DNA from 2 places in the Nesterenkonia sandarakina genome. Region 1 is predicted to be linked to the other one. Evidence: riboswitches for the same ligand, from Rfam matches in the RefSeq annotation. Region 1 holds a riboswitch; the other holds the start of a gene.

Region 1 (7,721 bases):
CTGGAACTGCGCGCCGTGGTGCTCGGCGGGCAGGTGATCTCCGGCACCGAAGAGCTTATTGCGCAGCGTGCCCGGGGCATACTCGGTCTTATAGCGGCCGAGTCGCTGCAGCTCGGGCACCACATGCTCCACCACATCCTCGAAGGTTCCAGGGGTGATGTGGTAGGCCAGGTTGAACCCGTCCACATCGGTCTCCTCCTGCCACTCGATCAGCTGCTGGGCTGCGGTCGGGCCGTCGCCGATGATGACCGGGCCGAAGCCGCCGACGCCGACCCACTCGGCGAGCTGCCGGACGGTCCAGACCTCGTCCTCTCGGCCGGAGGCCTTCTGGAAGGTCTCCACCGTGGACTGGATGGCGTTGGACTTCACGTCTCCGATGGGCTGGTCGAGGTCGAACTGGCTCAGATCGATGCCCATCCAGCCCGACATCAGCACCAGTCCGCCCTCGGCGTCGATGTAGCGGGTGAGGTCCTCGTATTTGGCCTGCGCGGCGGCGTTGTCCTCACCGGTGACGATGGTCTGCATCGCGAAGATCCGCACCGAGTAGGGGTCACGTCCGGCCTCCGCCACGGAAGCACGGATCTTGGCCACCGAGGCTTTGGCCAGCTCCTTGGTGGGCGGATTGATGAACACCGCCTCGGCGTGTTTGCCGGCGAAGGCGCGGCCTCGGCTGGAGGCGCCCGCCTGGTAGATCACCGGGGTGCGCTGCGGGGAGGGCTCCACCACGCCGATCCCGGGGGTCTTGAAGAACTCGCCGTGGTGTTCGATCCGGTGCACCTTGTTCGGGTCGGTGAACACCCCTGAGGCCTTGTCGGCCAGCACGGCGTCGTCCTCCCAGGAGCCTTCGAGGAGCTTATAGACCACGTCGAGGTACTCATCGGCGTGGTCGTAGCGGCGATCGTGCTCCATCTGATCGTCCTGACCCATGTTCTGCGCGGCCGAGGGCAGATAGCCGGTGACCACGTTCCAGCCCACTCGGCCGCCGGTGAGGTGATCCAGGGTGCCCAGGCGGCGGGAGAAGGGGTAGGGGTGTTCGTAAGCGGTGCCGGCGGTGATCCCGAAGCCCAGGTTCTTGGTGACCGCGGCCATCGCGGAGACCAGAAGGAACGGATCTTGCAGCGGGATCTGCGCCCCGGAGCGCAGCGCGGCCTCCGGGTTCGAGCCGAAGACGTCATAGGGGCCCAGCACATCGGCGATGAACAGGCCGTCGAAGAGTCCGCGTTCCAGGATCTGCGCCACTTCGGTCCAGTACCCGATGGTGTTGTACTCCCGGGCGCGGTCTTCCGGGTGCCGCCACAGGCCCGGGGACTGGTGCACCACGCAGTTCATGTCGAAGGCGTTGAAGAGGATCTCGCGCTTGCCGGATTCGGCTCTCGGGTAGGTCATTCGTGGTTCTCCTTGGGGTTCGGGCGTTCGGGGCGGGGCGGAGTGGCGTCATAGTGATGTGGCGAAATAGCGGAGTGGCGGTCTGACGGAGTGGCGCGGCGGGCAGAGGCTGATCGGTGCCTGGGCGTGGGGGCCGCGCTCGAGGATCTACACCGGGCGCCGGACCAGGGAGGGCAGATCAGGCACCCGGTGTGACCTTCTCCGGTGCGCCTGGCGGGACCTCAGCCGAAGGCGTCTGCGCAGCGTCGGGCTCGCCGACGCTCCACAGCCTGACCGGTGCGGTGCCGTTGACCCGGTGGTCCCCCGCGATCCGAGCCTTATAGACCCAGGGGTTGTGGCTGGTGACAGTCCGCGCGTTGCGCCAGTGCCGGTCCAGGCTGCGCGACTGGCTTACCCCGGAGGCGCCCAGGACATCGAAGATCCGGGTGAGGGCCTCCAGCACGGGGCGGTGCAGCGCCACCTGGGCACGACCGGTGGCGAGCTCCACCGCATTGGCGGCCTCGATCTGGGCGTCCTCGGTGCTGCTCCGAGCGGCGAAGGCGGCATCCAAGCTCGCCGCGGTCGCGAGGACCTGCGCCCGCGCCAGCGCCGCCACCGCATCGATCTCTCCGACAGCCTGGAGCAGCTGTGGATCCGTGCGCGGAGTGCGGGTATTGGCGTGGGAGAAAGTCCGCGAGCGCTCATGCAGCAATGCCGCGGCATCGCGGGCGGCGGCCTCGGAGACCCCGGCGAGCACGATCAGCAGGAAGTGCTGGTAGAGCGCGGTCTGGTAGGGGAACCGATCGTTCAGTCCGCGCAACTCGGCCTCCTCTACCACGGCGTCACTCAGCCGAGCGGTGCCAGAACCGGTGGTGCGCTGACCGAAGCCGTCCCAGTCGTCGTCGATCTCCACCCCTGGCTGGTCCCGGCGCATCAGCACCGCAAGCTCGTGGCCCGCGGCGTCCCTGGCGGTGACATCGAGCCAATCCGCAAAGATCGCGCCGGTGGTGTAGTACTTCACCCCGTTGACCACGTGCCCGTCGGTGGACTCGCTGACCACAGTGCCGGACTGGTGGAAGCCGCCCTTGCCCGGCTCGGTCCAGGCGTTGCCGACCAGCTCCCCCGCCGCGATCCGCGCGAGCCAGCGCCGGACGAGGTCCCGGGCTTCGGGTGCGGCATCGGACTCGGCATCGGCCCGCCACAGCAGGTCCTCCTGCACTGCGAAGTGCCCCCGCAGCACCTGTGGGATGTTGCTGTCCTGGGCGGCGAGCTCCAGCAGGATCTCCGTGCTGGCCACCCAGTCCAGGCCGAATCCCCCGACCGAGCGCGGCAGACGCAGTCGACCGATGCCGGCCACGACGAGGTCACTGACCTCGCTGCGGGCCAGTTCACGGCTGCGCTCGCGGTCGAGGGCGCGCAGCCCGACACGGGCAATGGTCTCGCGCAGATCGTGGGGCACAGGCAGTTGAATGTTCATTCGATCCTCCATCGGTTCTGGCGTTAGCACCCGGCGTGTCCGGGTTGCTGCGACGTCGACGGGCCAGATCCCTCAGTCGCTCTGGATGGTGATGACGCTAAATATAGACGGCGCAGGGACGCACCCGTCAAGTCGCAACGACGCCGCACACCTGCGATCCGCCGCGGCGGCGACCATCAGGGAGGCGGTGCATATCGTTGAACGCTGTGCGCCCTGACAGCCGGGGGCGACAGTGTGTTCATCCGACACCCAGAGTCCTGCCCCACGATGCGGATGTCATCCGGCGTCTCACAGTGCGAGCAATTCTTGCTGGTCGGCGGAAGCCCGCGTAGCGTTGACCCGTCACCATCCCGAGCGGCTGAGAGATCTGGCTCAGAGACGCCGCAGCAACCCGGACACGCCGGGTGCTAACGCCAGGACCGATGGAGTTGATCTGCATGTCTGTTCCCGCACGCACCCTGGAAAACCCCACCGCCGCGTCCCGCGTTGATTCCTTCGCGCTGCGTCATGCCCTGGCGCAGTTCCCGCAGGGAATCGTCGCCGTGGGCGCCGAGGTGGACGGAGCACCCGAGGCGATCATCGCCTCCACCTTCACGGTGGGCGTCTCGCTCGACCCGCCGCTGGTCACCCTGGCGGTGCAGCACAACTCCTCCACCTGGCCGAAGCTTGAGCGCAGCGGAGGCGAACTGGGCATCTCGGTGCTGGGCCGCGACCAGAACGGACTGTGCCGACAGATCGCCTCGAAGGACCGGGCGAACCGCTTCACCGGAGTGGACTACCAGCTCCAGGGCTCGGCGCTGCTGCTCGACGGCGTCCCGATGTGGCTGCGCACCCGGATCTACGACCAGGTCCGCGCCGGGGACCACGACATCATCGTGCTCGAGATCCTGGACCTGGGCTTCACCGAGGGTGCTGCAGGGCTGGTCTTCCACCAGCACGAGTTCAAGACCCTGACCTCCCTGAGCTGAGCAGAAGGACCTTTGGTGACCCCACTTCCGAATACCCCGGTGCCCGCTGACCCGCTGAGCGCCGATGTGCACGCCTGGGCGGACCCGCAGAACGAGGACGAGCGCCTGGCCTTCTGGTCCGCGGCGGCGAACCTGTTGGACTGGGCCGCACCCTGGCACCAGACGCACTCCTGGACCCCACCGAACCCGGTCACCCGGCGCGGTCCGGAGATCGCCTGGTACCAGGGCGGGACTCTCAACGCGGCGGTGAACTGCGTGGACCGTCACGTCGCCGCCGGGCACGGCGAGCGGATCGCGCTGCACTTCGAGGGCGAGCCTGGGGACCGCGAGGACGTCAGCTACGCGGAGCTGGGCCGCCGGGTCAACCAGGCGGCGAACGCCCTGACCTCGATGGGCATCACCCGTGGCGACCGGGTGGTGATCTACCTGCCGGTGCTGGTGGAGACCATCGTGATCACCCTGGCCTGCGCCCGGATCGGCGCGGTGCACTCGCTGGTGTTCGGCGGATTCTCCGCCGAGGCGCTGAAGTTCCGGGTGGAGGACACCGGGGCGAAGCTGCTGGTCACCACAGATGGCCAGTTCCGCCGCGGCAAGGCCGTGCCGGTGAAGGCCAACGCTGATGCCGCCGTCGCCGAGGCGGGCGCTGCACACGGCGGCAACCTGGAACACGTCCTGGTGATCAACCGCACCGACTCGGACGTGGAGTGGACCCCCGGACGGGACCTCTGGTGGCACGAGGTGGTGGAGACCGCCTCCACCGAGCACACCCCGGAGTTCTTCGACGCCGAGACCGAGCTGTTCATCATGTACACCTCCGGGACCACCGGCAAGCCCAAGGGCCTGGTGCATACCACCGGGGGCTACCTCACCGGCGCGCTCTACACCTATCTGCGGCTCTTCGCCCACCCGGATCCGGCCCGGCGCACGCAGGACGTCCACTGGTGCACCGCCGACCTGGCCTGGGTCACCGCACACACCTATGAGATCTACGGGCCCCTGGCGGCCGGGGCCACCCAGGTGATCTTTGAAGGCACCCCGAACACCCCGCATGAGGGCCGGCACTTCGAGATCATCGAACGCCACAAGGTCACCACCTACTACACCGCGCCGACCCTGGTCCGCTCACTCATGGGCTGGTTCCCCGACGGCGTCCCGGCACACTATGACCTCTCCTCCATCCGGCTCGCCGGCACCGTGGGCGAGGCCGTGAACCCGGAGGCCTGGCACTGGATCCGCCGCGAGATCGGCCGGGACACCACCGACGACGCCGGCCAGCCTGCCCTGCCCATGGTGGACACCTGGTGGCAGTCCGAATCCGGGTCCACGGTGCTCTCCCCGCGCCCGGAAGATTCCAGGTTCAAGCCCGGAGCGGCGACCCGCGAGCTGCCCGGCTGGGGCGCCGCCGTCGTCGACGAGGCGGGCGACTCGGTGCCCAGCGGGGAGCAGGGAAACATCGTGCTCACCCACACCGGGCCCTCGATGGCGCGGACCGTCTGGGGAGACCCGGAACGCTACTTCAGCTCCTACTGGGAGAAGTACGCGCAGCAGGGCTGGTTCCTCGCCGGGGACGGGGCGCGGAAGGACGCCGACGGGGACATCTGGATCCTGGGCCGGATCGATGACGTCATCAACATCTCCGGTCACCGACTCTCCACCATCGAGATCGAATCCGCGCTGGTCTCCCACCCGGACGTGGTCGAGGCCGGGGTCTGCCCGGTCTTCGACCCCATGACCGGACACGCAGCCGTCGCCTTCACCGTGCTGACCACCGCCGCACAACAGCGTCTGGACTCCGCCGGAGGCACGGGCAGTGAGTCCGAGGCGGAGCTGCTGCGCGTGCTGCGCCACCACGTGGGCGAGGTGATCGGCCCGGTCGCGAAGCCGCGCACCGTCATCCCGGTTCCGGAGGTCCCCAAGACCCGCTCCGGGAAGATCATGCGCCGGCTGCTGACCCAGCTCCATGACGGGGAGACCCTGGGAGACACCACGAGCCTGCAGAATGAACCCTGTGTCCCGAGAATCGAAGAGATCTGCCAACGGCGCGGAACCGCGCCGAGGAGAGAAGAGGTAGCTACATGAGCGATCGCCAGTTCGGCTTCCGCACCCGCGCCCTGCACGCCGGGGCCGTCCCCGATGCCGTCTATGGATCGCGTGCCGTGCCCATCCACCAGTCCACCTCCTTCGTGTTCAAGGACACCGACGACGCCGCGAACCTCTTCGCGCTGCAGAAGTACGGGAACATCTACTCCCGGATCGGCAACCCCACGGTCTCGGCGCTGGAGGAGCGGGTAGCCTCCCTGGAGGGCGGCATCGGTGCGGTGGCCACCGCCTCCGGGATGAGCGCCGAGTTCCTGGTCTTCGCCGCGCTCTGCGGATCCGGGGACCACATCGTGGCCAGCTCCAAGCTCTACGGCGGCACCATCACCCAGCTCGACGTCACGCTGCGCCGGTTCGGGATCGAGACCACCTTCGTGGACTCCCTGGAGCCGGCGGACTACGAGGCCGCGATGCAGGAGAACACCAAGGTTCTCTACACCGAGGTGGTCGCGAACCCCAGCTCGGACATCGCTGACCTGCGCGGACTCTCCGAGGTCGCGCATAAGCACGGCGTGCCGCTGGTGGTGGACTCAACCTTGACCACCCCGTACCTGATCCGTCCCTTCGAACACGGCGCGGACATCGTGATCCACTCGGTCACCAAGTTCATGGGCGGCCACGGCACCACGCTGGGCGGGGTGGTCGTGGAGTCCGGGACGTTCCCCTGGGACAACGGGAACTTCCCTGCGATGACCGAACCGGTGGCCTCCTACGGCGGGCTCTCCTGGTGGGGCAACTTCGGGGAGTACGGGTTCCTGACCAAGCTGCGCGCCGAGCAGCTGCGCGACATCGGGCCCTCGCTGGGCCCGCAGGCGGCGTTCAACCTGATCCAGGGCATCGAGACGCTGCCGCAGCGGATCGATGAGCATGTGGCCAATGCCCAGAAGGTCGCAGAGTGGCTCGAGGCCGATGACCGCGTGGACTACGTGAACTACGCCGGGCTGCCCTCCCATGCCGATCACGACCGGGCCAAGGAGATGCTGCCCAAGGGCGTCGGTTCGGTGTTCAGCTTCGGGATCCGCGGGGGCCGCGAGGCCGGGGCCCGGTTCATCGAGTCTCTGCAGCTGGCCAGCCACCTGGCCAATGTGGGAGATGTGCGCACCCTGATCCTGCATCCGGGATCCACCACCCACCAGCAGCTCTCCCCGGAGCAGATGAGCGCGGCCGGGATCCCGGAGGATCTGATCCGCATCTCGGTGGGGATCGAGGATGTGGATGACATCATCTGGGACCTTGACCAGGCGCTGGAGACGGCGCTGAGCACCGCAGTCGAAGGAGACAAGTGATGAGCGAGCAGACATTGCAGCACGACGACGACGCCACGGCCGAACATCCCCATGGGCGCTGGGAGGCGCCGTCGCCCTCCCGCCGGCTGCAGCTGCTGCGCAGCGCGAAGTCTGTGGCGATCGTGGGCATGTCGGACAAGCCAGCCCGGGCCAGCTACTTCGTAGCCACCTATCTGCTGAGCTCTTCGAGCTACACGGTCTACTTCGTGAACCCGCGGCTCAAGGAGGTGCTGGGTCAGCCGGTCTACGCCTCGTTGAAGGACCTCCCGGAGGTCCCCGACATCGTGGACATCTTCCGTCGCGCCGAGGACGTCCCCGGGATCGCGGAGGAGGCGGCTGAGATCGGCGCGAAGACCATCTGGGCGCAGCTGGGGATCGAATCCGAGTCAGCCATGCAGCTGGCCCAGGACGCGGGGCTCAACGCGGTGCAGAACCGTTGCATCAAGATCGAGCACGGCCGCTTCCACGGCAACCTGCACCTCTCAGGCTTCAACACCGGCGTCATCTCCGCGAAGCGGCAGATCCTGG
Region 2 (7,721 bases), 240 kb from region 1:
TTCCTCGCGGCTGCGTGGGAAATCGCTGCCTTGGTGATCACGCCCACTGGTTTCTCGCGCAGATCGACGACGACTACCGCTGGGTTCTGGTGATCGAACAGGCTGACGGCGTCGGGCAGAGACTGGGTCACCCAGACGCTCCGCGGAGCAACGGACATGAGCTCTCGAACCTGCATCAAGCGGCGCTCCAGAGGGGCTCGGGTGCAAGCGGCTCGCTGAAGACGGTGAGCCAAGAAGCACCGGAGGTGGACTGTCCAGCGGTGTCGAGAAAAGAGAAGCGCTGCAAGAAGCCACCCCTTGAAAATTGATCCAAGAGCCCGCTGCTTGAGCTATGAGTTCAGCGTACCCGAGTGATCTGGGCGTTCGGAAACTATCGACTGAGTTCCTGGCTGGCCCGGACGAGCCCTCGAGGCGGCACCTGGTTCAGCTCGGTCTCTGCCATTAACACCGCGGAGTGCGCGGCAAGCTTCATGTCCTTCGGGCAGGTTCCGATCTGGCATGGCTCCGCACCAGCACTATGGTCAGGATGGACCCGACGAAGGGTGCGAGCACGATCAGGACCGCGAACGCGATCTTTCGTGCGAGATCAAGGCTCCGGTTCCTCGTGAGCTCCACGATGGCCCAGATGATCAGGCCCGCGTGAACGATCGGTATGACCCACCAGGCGAGGGAGATCCAGGATCCAGACAGCATCGGATTCATGCCGGTGAACGCGGAGGCCATCGCAGAAATCATGAATCATCGGTTCCGTAGCTGTGGGGTGCTTTCCAGCAATTCACCCTACATCTCTGGGCTCTCACGGAGCCGGGGTGGACGGCGAGACGAGCCATTGTGGGACCTCGTCGTCGCATTCCTCGGGGACCGCGTGGATGGTCGGCCCGGCCATGCTTCCTCCCACCGTGATGTCATCACCATCGGAGTAATCCTGTTCCAGGAAGGTGAATCCGTCGCCGTCGTCGTCCGCTTCAACCTCGTGGGCGGGGAACACTGCGAGGGTGAGCGCCGCTTCAGCGTGCCGACTCTCGATATAGAAGCAGCCGCCGATCTCGGCGACCCGGCCCTCCAGCGCCGCGTCGGCTCCGCCCGACTCCTGAACCACCCGGTTCGGCACCCCGGCGGGGGCCTCCGGGTCCTGCACGTCAGTGGTGCACCCGCTGACGGCCGCCGGGAGCGCGCCGAGGAGGACCACCGCGCCGAACGTTCGCGGGAACCGGGTGAGTCGTCCCATGCCCCCACGTTTGCAGAAATCGTGGCGCTGTGGAAGATCGTAGAGCTTCAGCGCCACGAAAGATCAACAGCTCTACGATCTTCCGCCCAACCGGTCGCAGGATGACGAACTGCGACCTGTCGGCGTGGCCAGCACTTGCACGCGGGCATTCCGCGATGCAGACTTATCCATAGGTCAAGAGTGCCAGCGCAAAACCCCGGTTTGCTGGCCGGCAACCCTCCAGTTCGCGGTGGGGTGCCCCGGGTGACGACCTGGCTGCGGCAGTCCTCGACAAGGTTCATCGACTGGCCGTGGCAAGCGCGGGCCACACACCAGTGCGGGCCCTTCACCCCAGTCCTCAGGACAGGGCCGTACAGGATTCGACGCCGGAGACACGCTCACCGGTAGCGAGGTTCAGATTCGGTCCCGTTCCGGGGCCGCATTGAACGGAGAATCCTTTGAGCCACGAGAACACCTGGCAGTTCGAGACCCAGCAGATCCACGCCGGCACAGCCCCGGACCCGGTCACCGGTGCACGGGCGCTGCCGATCCAGCAGACCACCTCCTTCGTCTTCCCCGACACCGCCGCCGCGGCGCGACGCTTCGGGCTCGAAGAGATCGCCCCGATCTACTCTCGGATCGGCAACCCCACCGTCCAGGCGGTGGAGGACAAGATCGCCGCCCTGGAAGGTGGCGTCGGGGCGCTCGCCGTCGGCTCCGGGCAGGCCGCCACCTCACTGGCGCTGCTGAACATCGCCCACGCCGGCAGCCACATCGTCGCCTCGCCCACGCTCTACGGCGGCACGCAGAACCTGTTCAAGCACACCCTGCCCAAGTTCGGCATCGAGGTCTCCTTCGTGGAGGACCCCGATGACCTCGAGTCCTGGCGGGCCGCCACCCGGGAGAACACGGTGGCCTTCTTCGGCGAGGCGGTGGCGAACCCGCGCGGAGACGTGCTCGACATCGAAGGTGTCGCCTCGGTGGCCCACGAGTTCGGGGCACCGCTGATCATCGACTCAACCCTGACCACGCCGTACCTGATCCGCCCCTTCGACTTCGGCGCCGACGTCGTCGTGCACTCGGCCACCAAGTTCCTCGGCGGACACGGCACCGCCATCGCCGGGGTGATCGTGGACTCCGGACGCTTCGACTACTTCGCCCACCCGGATCGCTACCCCGGCTTCTCCACCCCGGATGAGAGCTACCACGGGCTGGTCTTCGGCCGGGACCTCGGGCCCGAGGGGATCTTCGGAGTCAACCTCTCCTTCATCCTCAAGGCACGGGTCCAGCTGTTGCGTGACTTCGGCCCGGCGCTGTCCCCACACAACGCCTTCGAGATCAACCTGGGCCTGGAGACGCTCTCGCTGCGGGTGGAGCGCCACGTGGAGAACGCCCAGAAGGTCGCCGAGTACCTCGAGGCCCGCCAGGACGTGCACCGGGTCTTCTACTCCGGACTGCCGTCCAGCCCTTGCTTCGAACGCGCCAAGAAGTACCTGCCGCGCGGCTCCGGGGCGGTGCTCTCCTTCGAACTCGCCGGTGGGGCCGCCGACGACGACGAGGCGAAGGCTCAAGCCGGGCAGGCGTTCGTGGACGCACTCGAGCTGCACTCGCTGGTGGCCAACGTCGGAGACGTCCGCTCCCTGGTGATCCACCCGGCCTCGACCACGCACAGTCAGCTCAGCGCCGCCGAGCAGCGCGCCGCCGGGGTGACGCCGGGTCTGATCCGGCTCTCGGTGGGTCTGGAGCACATCGACGACATCCTCGCCGACCTGGCCCAGGGCTTCGAGAAGGCCGCCCAGGCTGCCGCAGCAGCGGCCTCGGAGGCTGCCTCCGACGGGGCCTCGGAGACCGCCGCTGAGAATGTGACGAAGCAAGAAACCGCGGCTGCGGTCTGAGGTTAGGGTGATCAGGTGCTGAATGACTTTGGGGACAGGCCTGCCGGTGCGCTGAAGACCGCAGCGGTCGGCGCGTACACCTTCGAGGCCGGCGGGCAGCTGCCTGAAGTCACCCTCGCCTATGAGACCTGGGGCACGTTGAACCAGGACGGCAGCAACGCCATCCTGGTCGCCCATGCCCTCACCGGCGACTCCCACGTCGCCGCCACTGCGGCCGACCCCTCCACCGGATGGTGGGAGGGACTGCTCGGCCCCGGCCGCCCGATCGACACTGAGCGCTGGTTCGTCATCGCGCCAGCCATGGTCGGCGGCTGCTACGGCTCCACCGGACCCGCCTCCCTGGATCCCGAGGGGAAGCCCTATGGCTCCCGATTCCCCTTCGTGACCATTCGCGATTCCGTGCACCTCGAAGCCCGGCTGGCTCAGGCCCTGGGCATCGAGAAGTTCCACACGGTGATCGGCGGATCCATGGGAGGTGCCCGGGCCCTGGAATGGGCCGTGACCTACCCGGACATGGTCGGGAGCGTCGCCGTGTTCGCTTGCGGAGCAGCCTCCACCGCAGAACAGATCGCCTTCGGCCAGGCCCAGGTGCTGGCCGTGGAGAACGACCCGCACTTCGCCGGCGGAGACTACTACGGCGGCCCGGCCCCACAGGCCGGGCTCGGACTGGCCCGCCGGATCGCACACATCACCTACCGCGCCGAGTACGAGCTCGCGGTCCGCTTCGGCCGCTCCGCGCAGGGCACCGAAGACCCCTTCGGCTGGTCCCAGCGACGCCGCGGACGCTACCAGGTGGAGTCCTACTTGGATCATCAGGCTGAGAAGCTGCTCAAGCGCTTCGACCCCAACGCCTACATCGTCCTCGCCGAGGCGCTGATGAGCCACGACGTCGGCCGCGGCCGCGGGGGAGTGGACCAGGCGCTGGCCGGGGTCACCGCCGTGCCGTTCCTGGCGGCCGTGACCACGGATCGGCTCTACTTCCCAGCCCAGTCCCAGGAGATCGCCGACGCGATCCCCGGGGAGCATCAGGTGCACATGATCGTCTCGCCGATCGGTCACGACGGCTTCCTCACCAGCGCCGAGCAGCTCGGCGACGCCATGCGCGAGACCCTGCAGCTGGGAACCCGCACGCCGCTCCGGCTCTGAGGCTGTCCAGTCGTGGGGGTCGTGCGGCCGCTGAGCCCGCGACGTGCGTGAAACCTCTGGGCCCATGGCACAGCGGGTCCGCTGCATCAGCGGCGCCTGAAACGTCGGTTCCAGGTGTGTCATTCTGCTGTAACACCTGGTCGGGCAGACTGGATCGGGACGAGGAGAGTGATCCATGAGCCTGCCATCCGACCTGCCGTCCCGCGCGGCTTCCCGCGGGGAGTCCAGCCCCGAGCCCATCCTGCAGCCCGGTGAACACCTGCCCGAAGGGGCGCGGTACCTCCCTGCCTCCGCGGAGAACATCTTCTGGGGCCGGCTGCCCTGCGCCACCGACGCTCCGGTGCTGCACATCCGGCCCGGGGAGCAGGTCGTCGTCGACACGCTCTCCCATGAAGGCATCCTGGAGGACCAGGGACGGGACCCGGCTCGGTATTTCGCCGGTCACGGCGTCCCTGCCGAGCAGGTGCTCACCGACGCGATCGAGCTGGCCGCCAGCGACCACGCCCGGGACCCCAGCGTGGACGGACCCCATGTGAACACCGGTCCGATCCACGTGGAGGGGGCCATGCCGGGGGACCTGCTGAAAGTCACCATCGAGGCGCTGCAGCGCCGGGTGCCCTACGGGATCATCTCGAACCGGCACGGCAAGGGAGCGCTGAACGGCGAGTACCCGCGCGGGGAGGCCAACGTGTCGATCTTCGCCGCGGTGGAGCCCGACAGCGAGGGTGTGCCCCGCGGATGGATGGCTCCGAAAGCAGGCGCCCCGCGGCAGCTCAGCTTCGACCTGGCACCGTTCTTCGGCACCATCGGGGTGGCAGTGGCCGGCGAGGTGCGGCCGCATTCGGTGCCCCCCGGCGCCCACGGCGGGAACATCGACATCAAGGTGCTCACCGAGGGGACATCGCTCTACCTCCCGGTCCAGGTGCCCGGCGCGCTGGCCTTCGTCGGGGACCCGCACTTCGCACAGGGCGACGGCGAGGTCGCACTCACCGCCATGGAAGCTTCGCTGCGCGGACAACTGCGCTTCGACGTCGTCCCCCGGGACCAGGCGCTGAAGGACTTCGGTGCACAGATCGGACCGATCGCGGAGACCCGCGACCATCTGATCCCCACCGGGATGGATGAGGACCTGGACATCGCGGTGCGCCACTGTGTGCGCAACGCGATCGTGCTGCTTCAGGCCCGCTGGGGGCTCGACGCCGAGCACGCCTACGCCTACCTCTCCGCGGCCACCGACTTCAACATCTCCCAGGTGGTCGACATCGTCAAGGGCGTCCATGCCAAGGTCTCCATCAAGGACTTCGCGGGGCTGTGAGAGCGCCGAAGCCGAGTCAATCGGGCGCTGGGCACGATGCCCCTGCGCCTGTCCACACTGGGTCTCCGACCGGATCGGGGGAGGGTCACGTGGACGCCACTATCTGGCGGGTGGGCGGTGACAGCGGCTCCCCGCTGCTGCCCGCGACCCGGGGTGGAGACCTGGACGGGCACACCCTTGCGGTGAAGGACCTCTATGCGGTCGCCGGGCAGCAGATCGGGGCCGGCAACCCTGCCTGGCTCGCCGGCACACCCGCGCAGACCAGGACCGCTTGGGCGGTGAGCCAGCTGCTCGACGCCGGGGCGTCGCTGACCGGGCTCGCGCAGACCGATGAGTTCGCGCTCTCCCTGGCGGGGACCAATCAGCACTACGGGACGCCGCCGAATCCGGCGGCACCGGAGCGGATCAGCGGCGGATCCAGCTCCGGCTCCGCGGCCGCAGTGGCCCTGGGCCAGGCGAGCATCGGGCTGGGCACCGACACCGGTGGCTCCATCCGGGTGCCCGCCTCCTACCAGGGGCTCTGGGGTCTGCGCAGCACCCACGGCGCCGTCTCCCGCGACGGACTGATGCCACTGGCGCAGAGCTTCGACACGGTGGGCTGGATGACTCGAGACGCGGACACCCTCGCCGCCGTCGCGCAGGTGCTGCTGACCACGGCTGACCCAGCGACGGGCGCCCAGGCTGGCACCGCGACCGGCGCTGCTGGAGCGGCAACAGAAGCGGCCACCGATGCTGCAGGCGCGGCGGGCACATCGCCGGCGGAGGAGCCGGAGCTTGCCTCCGAGCCTGTCCTGAAAGTCATCCCGAGTCTGTTCGACCAGGTGCAGCCGGAGGTCACCGCAGCGGTGCGCGGAGCGCTCCAGGCCCAGGAGGGCGCAGGTGCCCCGTGCGAAGAGCTCGACGGTGTCTCCCCGGAGATGCACGCCGCCTGGTTCGAGGCCTTCCGGATCATCCAGTTCCGCGAGGCCTGGGCGAACCACGGCGCATGGATCACCGACCACTGGGAGGCGATGGCCTCCGACGTCGGAGCCCGGTTCCGCATGGCCAGTGAGCTCACTGCGGATCAGGAGATGCAGGCCCGGGCGCTGGCCGCGGGAGCGCGCCGGGTCGTCCGCGGCTGGGTCGGGGACGGGATACTCGCCGTGCCCTCCGCGGCCGGACCGGCTCCGCTGCGCAAGGACGCGGCCCTGGGCGGGAACCTGATCGAGGAACACCGCCGCGGCACCATGCTGCTGACCTGCCTGGCGGGACTCGCCGGGCTGCCCGCGGTCAACGTCCCGCTGCGCACCCAAGAGGATCTGCCCACCGGGGTCTGCCTGATCGGGCCGGCCGGCAGCGACATCGCCCTGATCAGGCAGGCCGCCGCGTTCCACCGCCGTATTCCGAGTCCGAAAGAACGATGAACAGGATGCCCATGACGCTGGATCAGTTCAACACCGCGCCGCCTGAAGAGCTCACCGAGCTGCTCGAGGCCTGCGCCCCGATTCCCTCCTGGCGCTCAGCGCTGCTGGCCCGGCGCCCCTACGCAGACCTCCAGGAGCTGGCCCAGACCGCTGCGGAGATCGCCCGGGACTGGACCGATCTGGAGGTCGACGCCGCCCTGGCGCACCACCCCAGGATCGGAGAGAAGGTCCAGGGTGCGACTCGGGAGGCCCAGGCCTCCCGGCGGGAACAGGGCAGCCTGAGCGAGGACGAGGCCGCGCAGCAGGAATGGTTCAGCGCGAACCAGGACTATGAGGACCGCTTCGATCGGATCTTCCTGGTCCGCGCTGCCGGACGCACCCCGGAGCAGCTGATGACCCAGCTCCGACTGCGGCTGCAGAACACGCCGGAGGAGGAGGCCGCTATCCGCCGGGAACAGCTCTCCGAGATAGCGGTTCTGCGCCTGGAACACAGCGTTGCCTGAGGATACGTCCTCGTTTCATGGATGAAACAATAGTTTCAGTACGATGGTGTTCATGAGCTCCAGCCAGATCAATCCACCGCCACGCCTGCTGATGGGCCCGGGCCCGATCAACGCCGACCCGCGCGTGCTGCGCGCCATGTCCGCCCAGCTCGTGGGCCAGTACGACCCATCGATGACCGGATACATGAACGAGGTCATGGAGCTCTACCGCGGGGTGTTCAAGACCACCAATGACGCCACCCTGTTGGTGGA

Evidence for each region. A riboswitch is a leader RNA that binds a small molecule or an ion and turns the genes downstream of it on or off. The one in region 1 is predicted to bind S-adenosylmethionine.
Region 2: linked by a shared signal. The riboswitch ahead of HNR11_RS07035 (O-acetylhomoserine aminocarboxypropyltransferase/cysteine synthase family protein) and the one ahead of HNR11_RS05975 (flavin reductase family protein) in region 1 are both predicted to bind S-adenosylmethionine.

What each region holds. Positions count from the first base shown of each region.
Region 1 is NZ_JACCFQ010000001.1:1,273,695-1,281,415, reverse strand. It holds gene HNR11_RS05985 (LLM class flavin-dependent oxidoreductase) at 1-1,386, opposite strand, end outside; gene HNR11_RS05980 (acyl-CoA dehydrogenase family protein) at 1,565-2,842, opposite strand; SAM riboswitch class I at 2,848-2,934, opposite strand; SAM riboswitch class I at 3,185-3,271, shown strand; gene HNR11_RS05975 (flavin reductase family protein) at 3,280-3,810, shown strand; gene acs (acetate--CoA ligase) at 3,865-5,889, shown strand; gene HNR11_RS05965 (O-acetylhomoserine aminocarboxypropyltransferase/cysteine synthase family protein) at 5,886-7,193, shown strand; gene HNR11_RS05960 (CoA-binding protein) at 7,193-7,721, shown strand, end outside.
Region 2 is NZ_JACCFQ010000001.1:1,513,692-1,521,412, forward strand. It holds partial or broken gene HNR11_RS14355 (CBS domain-containing protein) at 24-176, opposite strand; gene HNR11_RS07025 (hypothetical protein) at 469-735, opposite strand; gene HNR11_RS07030 (hypothetical protein) at 797-1,228, opposite strand; SAM riboswitch class IV at 1,401-1,534, shown strand; gene HNR11_RS07035 (O-acetylhomoserine aminocarboxypropyltransferase/cysteine synthase family protein) at 1,666-3,102, shown strand; gene metX (homoserine O-acetyltransferase MetX) at 3,118-4,248, shown strand; gene HNR11_RS07045 (acetamidase/formamidase family protein) at 4,424-5,563, shown strand; gene HNR11_RS07050 (amidase family protein) at 5,653-6,966, shown strand; gene uraD (2-oxo-4-hydroxy-4-carboxy-5-ureidoimidazoline decarboxylase) at 6,978-7,469, shown strand; gene HNR11_RS07060 (pyridoxal-phosphate-dependent aminotransferase family protein) at 7,522-7,721, shown strand, end outside.